DNA from 4 places in the Nicoliella sp. ESL1120 genome. Region 2 is predicted to be linked to each of the others. Evidence: riboswitches for the same ligand, from Rfam matches in the RefSeq annotation. Region 2 holds a riboswitch; each other region holds the start of a gene.
What was found. Region 2 has a riboswitch for thiamine pyrophosphate ahead of ACSYTE_RS02625 (ECF transporter S component). Riboswitches for the same ligand answer to the same signal wherever they lie in the genome.
Positions count from the first base shown of each region.

Region 1: another riboswitch for thiamine pyrophosphate. It lies ahead of ACSYTE_RS07855 (uracil-xanthine permease family protein); the one in region 2 lies ahead of ACSYTE_RS02625 (ECF transporter S component).
Region 3: another riboswitch for thiamine pyrophosphate. It lies ahead of thiS (sulfur carrier protein ThiS); the one in region 2 lies ahead of ACSYTE_RS02625 (ECF transporter S component).
Region 4: another riboswitch for thiamine pyrophosphate. It lies ahead of ACSYTE_RS07545 (TenA family protein); the one in region 2 lies ahead of ACSYTE_RS02625 (ECF transporter S component).

Region 1 covers NZ_CP196384.1:193,193-195,396, forward strand. Annotated here, with positions in the region: gene ACSYTE_RS07855 (uracil-xanthine permease family protein) at 1-953, opposite strand, end outside; TPP riboswitch at 1,059-1,165, opposite strand; gene ACSYTE_RS07860 (amino acid ABC transporter ATP-binding protein) at 1,394-2,122, opposite strand; gene ACSYTE_RS07865 (amino acid ABC transporter substrate-binding protein/permease) at 2,119-2,204, opposite strand, start outside.
Region 2 covers NZ_CP196383.1:659,371-661,574, reverse strand. Annotated here, with positions in the region: gene ACSYTE_RS02630 (D-alanyl-D-alanine carboxypeptidase family protein) at 1-475, opposite strand, end outside; TPP riboswitch at 650-741, shown strand; gene ACSYTE_RS02625 (ECF transporter S component) at 834-1,388, shown strand; gene ACSYTE_RS02620 (ABC transporter ATP-binding protein) at 1,492-2,204, shown strand, end outside.
Region 3 covers NZ_CP196384.1:37,705-39,908, forward strand. Annotated here, with positions in the region: gene ACSYTE_RS06990 (amino acid permease) at 1-684, shown strand, start outside; TPP riboswitch at 832-925, shown strand; TPP riboswitch at 1,008-1,102, shown strand; gene thiS (sulfur carrier protein ThiS) at 1,151-1,348, shown strand; gene thiF (sulfur carrier protein ThiS adenylyltransferase ThiF) at 1,351-2,013, shown strand; gene ACSYTE_RS07005 (thiazole synthase) at 2,015-2,204, shown strand, end outside.
Region 4 covers NZ_CP196384.1:130,281-132,484, reverse strand. Annotated here, with positions in the region: gene ACSYTE_RS07550 (ECF transporter S component) at 1-152, opposite strand, end outside; gene ACSYTE_RS07545 (TenA family protein) at 149-853, opposite strand; TPP riboswitch at 1,013-1,107, opposite strand; gene ACSYTE_RS07540 (hypothetical protein) at 1,166-1,576, opposite strand; gene ACSYTE_RS07535 (phosphoglycerate dehydrogenase) at 1,784-2,204, shown strand, end outside.

The sequences.
Region 1 (2,204 bases), on a different replicon from region 2:
ATTGGTTTTCTAGAATGAATGCCAGTCAGCTTCATTACTCCTAAGTTTTGAGCAAATGCTGTGGTTGGGAACCCACCAATTAGTGATGACAAGATTGATCCCGCTGCTTCACCAGCAATTCCCTTTTCCATTCTCTTTTGGTCCACCTTAGTATTAGTTACATCAGCCGATGCTTCATATACTCCCAATGCCTCAATAATCGCCACACAGTAGGCAATGAAGAACGTTAAGAAGATGGTCCAATTAAACTTCAACATCCCATAAGGAAGGATGTGTGGTAAACCGAACAGTGGCTTAGAACCAACCGCTGATAGATTGATCATGCCAGTCAATCCTGCAATCAGATCACCAGCTACCAATGCAATTAAAAATGAATAGCGATGCCAAGCACCCTTTCCAAAAATCGATAAAAAGACTACGATTCCTGCGGTTACAATTGCTACGAATAAGGTCTTGGGTGATGCAAATGATGCTGCAGTCGGGTCCCCACCTAAAAATTCCGCTAGTGTAAAACTAGCTAATGAGACCCCCACTAAAAAGATAATCGTTCCAGTGATTGCTGGTCGAAGCCATTTAGTTAACTTGGACAATAAACCAGTAACCGCTAAAAAGAAGGCTAAGATCGCACTTAGTAAAATCGATCCGCCAGCTGCGGGTAACGTCCCCGTTTTTCCAGCATTGATCATCAACGCATCAAAAGCTGCGGATGGTCCCTGCACAATTGGAAGGCGAACTAACTTAGTGGCTTGAATAATCGTTACTAACCCAGATGCAATAAAAATTGCATTAACTAAATTAGTCGATAAGCTCAGTGATAACCCAGCTGTTGAAGCCACAAAAATTGGATCTAACCATACATTTGAAACAAAAATATGTTGAATACTTGCAAGAAACGTTTGCCCCCATTTTAAGTTTGCGGGATCCAAACTTTGCTTTTCCTGTTCATTATTCATGAAAACATCTCTCCTTAAGCATTTTGGCTTAATTAAACTGAGAACCCAATTCACAACAAAAAATTGGATAGTTTTTACCCACCATAAAAAGAATTGGATAGTTTTCATAAATATCCGCTGCATTCCTACGCTGGTACTAACCAGATCAGGTTCATTAGGGTCAAGGTTTTGATTAACCTAGTCTCAGCCGAACGGCTCCCCTTGCAGTTAATTAAGTAATTTGAGTATAGCATAATCAAACAACAAGCAAAAGTGACATTTTTAGATAAATGTTTCAAAAAATAGTGGATACTATAGTAACAAAAAAGTTATTTTATTTTTAGTGAACCAACCAATTCGCCTCCTAAAGAGTTGATTTAGCCATCATCCAAATTGTTATCAAAGCATAAAAAATAACCACCTTACGAAATTCGCAAGATGGTTATTTCATTATTTATTTTTTATAGCACTTTTTCCAAGAATGATTGTAATCTGGCATTTTTAGGATGATCAAAGATTTCTTCAGGCGTTCCTGATTCCAAAATCTTACCGTCATCAACAAAGACCACGCGGTCCGCAACTTCACGGGCAAAGCCCATTTCATGGGTTACGACCACCATTGTCATTCCATCCTTAGCCAAACGCTTCATTACTTGCAAAACATCACCAACCATTTCTGGATCAAGGGCACTGGTGGGTTCGTCAAATAACATGATGTCTGGCTTCATGGCTAAAGCACGGGCAATGGCGATCCGTTGTTTTTGACCACCAGAAAGTGATTGCACCTTTGCATCAAATTTTTGGGAAAGGTTAACAACTTCCAAGAGTTTCTTGGCTTGTTCAGCAGCTTCTTCCTTAGTTTCCTTCTTTAACTCAACTGGTGCTAACATGATGTTGTCACCAACTGAAAGATTGTTAAAGAGGTTGAAATGTTGGAACACCATCCCGATGTTTTCACGAACCTTATTCATATCGGTCTTTGGGTCTGCGATGTCCTTCCCATCAATGATTACGGAACCAGAGGTTGGTTCTTCCAACTTATTCAAGGTTCTTAATAACGTACTTTTCCCAGATCCGGATGGTCCGATAATTACGACCACTTCGTTTTTTTGAACTTGAAAGTCAACGTTCTTTAAAACGTGGTTGCTCCCGTAGTTCTTGACTAGGTTTTTAACGTCTACTTTAATCATAATCTAGTTCTCCTTTCACCCCATTTAGATAACCAGGTCAACAGCGTGATCACGATTAAGTAAATCAAAGCAACAATTGTCC
Region 2 (2,204 bases):
CTTGATAGAGCTGCTTTACGGTATATTTACGACCAGCAACCAGCTTAAAGCCACCACCAACGTTATTATTGTAACTCATGCTCCGTAAGCCAGCATTAGAAGTATCAACGACTTGATTCCAGCCATTCGTCTCCTGTGCTTTTCTGACCACCAGGTACAATGACATTAACTTGGCTGTGGATGCCACCTTCATTTTTTGATTAATGTTTTTAGCATAGATGACCTGTCCGTTCGTAGCATCGATCGCAATTGCAGCCGCTGCATTCTTCATCTTATAGTTTCCAGGAACAATATTATTAGTAGTGATTCCTGATGCACCATCGTCATAGTTATAATCATAATTATAATCAGCACTGACATTAACTGTTTTTGTCGAAACAACATCTAAAAATGGAGTAATTTCTGATGCTGATGCTAATCCGACAACAGCAGTTAATACAATTGCCATCTTTTTAAAATTCTTTTTAAGATCCATTTAACCAACCCTTCTCTGATTTCGATATCCTAAATAATAAGTTAACACCTTAGCACTTTATTAACAATTGATTATTGATAAATGTAAACGAAGTGTTATTTAAGATTTATGCCTGTAATATTCAAACTTGCATTTAAGAAAAAATTAAGTTATACTGTTCTAGTTAATTAAATAGATAGATGTTTGGGGTGCCTTTTTTGGCTGAGATGATACCCATTGAACCTGATCCAGTCCGTACTGGTGGAGGGAAACGTTTTATCAATGGTGTACATATTCCGAAAGGGACCTCAGTATTTGAGGTCCCTTTTTTCTGTCTATCTAAAATAATTGTTTAATTTATTGAAGGGAAGGATTTTCCATGTCTAAAAAATGGAGTCTTAGAAACATTATTTTAATTGCATTGATCGCAATTGTCTGTGGGGTTATTTTCTGGTTGACTAGTTTTATCTATAACGCATTAACACTAGTTTTAACACCAATTGGTCTTGCTCCCGCAGCAAACGATATTTCACTTGGTCTTTGGATCGTTGCTGGTCCATTAGCAGGGGCTATTTTCAGAATGCCTGGTGTTTCCATTTTCTCAGAAGTTGCTGGAGCCGTTGTTGAAATGTTCTTGGGTGACCAATGGGGAGTTATGAACGTTGTCTCAGGTTTAATTCAAGGTGCCGGAGCAGAATTAGGTTTTGCAGTTACTGGTTACAAGAAGTACGGCCACTTCCAATTATTGTTAGGTAGTATCTTCACTACCATCATTACTTTTACTTGGGATTGGTTCAAGAATGGATACAACGCATACGGTTTTGGAATGTTGATCTTCTTATTCATCGTTAGATTTATTTCAATCTGGGTATTTAGTGACCCAATTCCATTGGCCATCAAGAAGCTCCTAAACAGAAGCCACGCCATTGCATAATCATTTTAACGATTCAATGCTTCATAAATTTAAATGAATTTAAAGCACTTATAAAGCCAAGCTTGTAAGTGCTTTATTTTTAAATTACCAGGAGGAATTAACCATGACCACCGTTTCAGTTAGTCATTTTACATTTACCTACCAGCATCGCTCACAACCAGTATTAGAAGACGTGAACCTAACCTTTCCGAACGAAAAAATTAGCTTGATCGCTGGACCATCTGGAACTGGTAAATCGACGCTTTTAAAGTCAATTGCCGGTTTATATCCTGAGTTTGCCAATGGTGATTACACTGGTGAAATTAAAATTGGTGACAAGGAGATCAAAGACATTGCCCCTACTGACTTCAGCGGATATGTATCAATGATGTTTCAAAACCCCAATCAACAGTTTACGATGACGAACGTATATGATGAACTCCAATTTGCACTTGAGAATAGACAGTTAGATCCTAAAATCATCCCCCAACGAATCGATGATGCACTAGAATTCGTGAACATCACTAAGTTAAAGCACCGTGACTTGAACGCCCTATCCGGTGGTGAAAAACAAAAGGTCGCCTTAGCCATCATCATCGCAATGGATTCCGACGTTATTTTATTGGACGAACCATTTGCGAGTCTAGATCGTCAATCGCGAAGTGATCTGCTATATCAATTGACCCGCTTACGTGATCAAAAGAATAAAACGATCATCTTAGTGGACCATGACCTTTCTGGTTACGACGACATTGTCGATACGTTCTTCTACCTGAAACCCAACCAATTTCAAATTCAACAGTTAAGTAATGCAGAGGTCCAAAAACTATTAGTACC
Region 3 (2,204 bases), on a different replicon from region 2:
ATCAAGAAGGCAGTTAATGAAACCTTACTTCGCATCTTACTATTCTACATTGGTGCATTGGTGGTAATTATGGGAATTATTCCATGGACTTCACTTTCACCAGATAAAAGTCCATTCGTTCAAGTTTTCCAATTGGTTGGAATTCCAGCTGCTGCAGCTGTGATCAACTTTGTGGTTCTAACTTCTGCTGCTTCGGCATTAAATAGCTGTATCTTCTCAGCTGGTCGTCACTTTTACCAACTAGCGACTGAAGCAAAGGAAGGCAGCTTCATGAAGGAAAAGTTTGGTAAAATCTCTAATTCTGGGGTTCCGGCAGCTGCCATTTTACTATCAGCTAGTTTGGCATTGATCACTCCAATTATGAGCCTTAGTGCAGCGACTGGAGCAGTCTTTACAATCGTAACTGGTGCATCTAGTGATATGTATATCTTGGTATACGCATTAACAATGCTTGCACATCGGAAATATCGTCAATCAAGTGATTATATTGAAAATGGGTTTAAAATGCCTTGGTACAATGTTACCAGTCCGCTCACCATCGCTTTCTTTTTGGTAATCTTCGCTAGTTTATTCTTCATTCCCGATGATGTTGTAGGTGCCATTGCTGCAATTGTATGGGCAGTTGGATTTGGTGGATATGTATTGATTAGCCAAAGAAAATCAGAAGCAAGTATAAATGGATAATATTAAAAAATATCTTATTATCGATCGATAATAAGATATTTTTTTGTTGCTAGCTTTTTATCAAATTGTCCTTGGCTTAAAATTTTATTATTGACAAATTTTTCACCTTAATGTTAATATAAGGTTGTTCAAAATTAAATATTTATCACATTGTATCTGGGGTGCCAAGTAATTGGCTGAGATTATACCCATTGAACCTGATTTGGTTAATACCAGCGAAGGGAGATGCAGTTCTTTTATCGCTGATTAATTATCGAATAATTAGGACGGTTCTCCTGGGTTTTACTAGGGGAACCGTTTTTTTATTTACAATTGTGATGATAATTTAAACACTGGGGTGCCAAGTAATTGGCTGAGATTATACTCATTGAACCTGATGTAGTTGATACTACCGAAGGAAGGGGTTTAATCTTAACTAGTGCGTTAAAAAACCTCCTTTCTTGGGTCTAGAAAGGAGGTTTTTATTTTGGTAACCATTAATGGAAAGCCAGTGGAAGCATTGGCGGGAAAACCGCTATCATTCTTATTGGCTCAATATGCTCAGCATCAAGATAACGTTGTGGTCGAATTAAACGGATCAATCGTCCATCGCAATGAAATCGATGGAATTACTTTAAATCCAAATGATCACGTTGAATTAATTTCTTTCGTAGGAGGTGGTTAGCAATGACGGTTCAAATTGATGGAATCAGTGTTGAAGATTTTTTTATGCAGATGAAGGATCGTAATGTTGATAACTCGTATCAGGCCCTAAAGAATGCACACGTTACGATTGCAGGTTCAGGCGGGTTAGGATCTAACATTGCAATTGCATTGGCGCGTTCTGGTGTGGGCCATTTGACCCTAATCGATTTTGACGATGTGGAATTAAGCAACTTGAACCGCCAACAGTTCAAGTTCAGTCAAATTGGGATGCCAAAGGTCACTGCATTAAAGCAAAATTTATTAGAATTTAATCCCTTTATTAAAGTGGATGCGATTAAAACAAAGGTCAGTGCTGAAAATATTGAGCAACTCTTTGCTGACTGTGACATTATTTGTGAAGCTTTTGATAACCCTGCTGCCAAGGCGATGCTACTCGATGGGGCGACCAGTGCTTTTCCAGATAAATCATTAGTAATGGGCAACGGATTAGCGGGGGTCCATGGTGCAAATCAAATTCAAACCAAACAACAATCCCCAAACGTCTACATTAGTGGTGATGGCCAGACGAGTGGATCAGAGGGATTGATGGCACCACGGGTAATTATTTGTGCCGGTCATCAAGCAAACGCAATTTTAAGATTACTCATGCAACTACCAGTGGTTGAAAATAAGGAGGAAATTTAACATGGCAATTAAAGACGATTTAGTAATTAACGGACACCATTTTACATCACGGTTTATCTTAGGTTCAGGTAAATATTCATACGACCTAATTGATGCTGCAGTTCATAATGCCAAGGCTGAAATTATCACAATGGCATTGCGGAGAACCGAAGCAGCAGCCGAAAATATCTTAAACTTTATTCCAGAAAATG
Region 4 (2,204 bases), on a different replicon from region 2:
ACAAAGGGGCTTAACCCAACTGGCGTCAATGCCACTTTGGCGAAGTTATAGAGGGAGTTAACACCATAAGCATAGATAGTCCCACAGATAATCCCGACGAGTGTTACGATAATAATTTGTTGTAAATTCCAGTGTGGAGTTCTTAATTTCATAGTAAGTTACCTCGACATTGGTTTTCTAATACGTTTTTGTTCCAATCAGCCCAAGTGGTTTGCTTGAATGAAGCATCAAAGAAGTACCATTCGAACATACAACTTCTTAAGAAGCTTTCCTTGATTTCAGCTAACTTTTCTGGGGAGCATTTTTCAGCTTCGCGGTCCATGACTGCTAAGAAACCATCTGATACTTGTTGATAGTCATCGCCTTCAAGACAGTCTAGCCAGCCATGGAAGGGGTTGTCCTTAGTCACTTTGTTCGTACTAGCAAGGTATTTGATCAATTCTACATATACCCAGACCCCAGCTTCAAATGGTGCTAAAATTTCAATGGCATTTCTAGTTTTGATTGGGTCTAAAAGGTGGTGGGTGTATAAGTATGTGACTGGTTCCATCTTAGCAGTTTTGATGGTATCCCAATCTTCATCGGTCATCCCTTCGAAAACGTCTTCATCGATTCCCAAGTGATCACTCAACAACTTAGCAAAATCTTTTTGATCGGTGAATTGATCGCTATAGATAATTAAGTATGCTTGGACGATCGTTTCAGTGTTACCGTATTGAAGGTCTTGAGAAACATAGTAATCCAATGCCTTTGGATCTAGATTGTTATCCAATACTCCTTGGATAAAATCACACTTTTTGATTGATTCTAGAAATGGTTGTGCTTCTTTGATTAATTCTTGTGAAAATGACATTTTATCAAACTCCCTACATTAATTGATTGTGTTTAACTGACGTTTGAAAATACTATTTTTATTAAATCAAAAAGGACCACTCCTATTCTTTTAATAGTTTGCGGTCCCTAGTCTTTTTAGTAGTAATAAAAATAGTATCTAACACGATTAATCGTGTAGACAATGACTAAGCGGTCTCCCTTCGTCAGTACTAACTGCATCAGGTTCCATGAGTACTTCTCAGCCGAATTTAATCAGCGCCCCAGACCACATATTTAATTTACGAGTTAATGATATTATTAAATGATACGAATGTCAAGATACTTTTTATTTTTATAAGTGTACCGAATCAGTTTCATCCAAGTATTCTTCAACCATATCGTCGATGATTTTGAAAATGATTTCCTTATCTTTAACACTAACTGGAACGATGCGGATATTTTGCACATCATCCTTAGTAATTGATTCCAGGTTAATTGGTTGGTTTTCACTTTCTAAAACGACTTTATATAGTGCTGCTTGATCTTGTGATTTAAATTTTAATGATAAATTGATTTGTTTAAATAGTTTAATTAAATAGTCTGCCGTAGCATAGTGATCATTGATGATATCAACGTAGTTAGTATTCAAAACACCGTGATGATCTGTTTGAAAGTAATTAGCGTAAGCTAAGGCTTCCTTGATATATTCACTTGGTAGCGTGTTATTAGTCAAGTTTGTCTTTAATTGTGTATATTGACTCATAATATTACCTCCCTTTTATTCTATGTATGCTATATGCTAAATTATTTATCCAGTATAGCTCATTCAATTTTAAAATTCAAACATTAAGACGGTTTAAGTTTAAAATTGGTTCGGTCTAATTTGAAATGTGGTTGCATGAAATTGTTTATCGCTGTACTTTTAAACGGTGACTGGATTATACTTTAAACATATGAAAGGATGATTGAAATGACTAAAAAAATATTGATTACACCAGCAATTAATCGTTTTGTGGGTCAAGAAATTAAGGATAAGGGTTTCGAACCAGTCGTTGTTGATGGTCAAGATGCTCAGTTGATTTTAGATAAAGCTAGCGATGTTGATGGAATTATTTTAATGGCAGATCCGTTTCCGAATTCGATGTTCGCTAAAATGCCGAATTTAAAGGTTTTAGCTCGACAAGGCGTGGGGTATGATAATGTTGATGCTAAGTTTGCTGCTGAAAACGGGGTTTGGGTTTCAAATACCCCTGGTGGAAATGCAGTGGAAGTGGCTGAAAATGCGATTGCCGATATGCTAATTTTATCTAAGCATTTATTTACGATCTCCACTAAAATGCGTGAGGGTGATAGCTCTTATGGCGAAAAGCAGATGGCAACACAAATTAGTG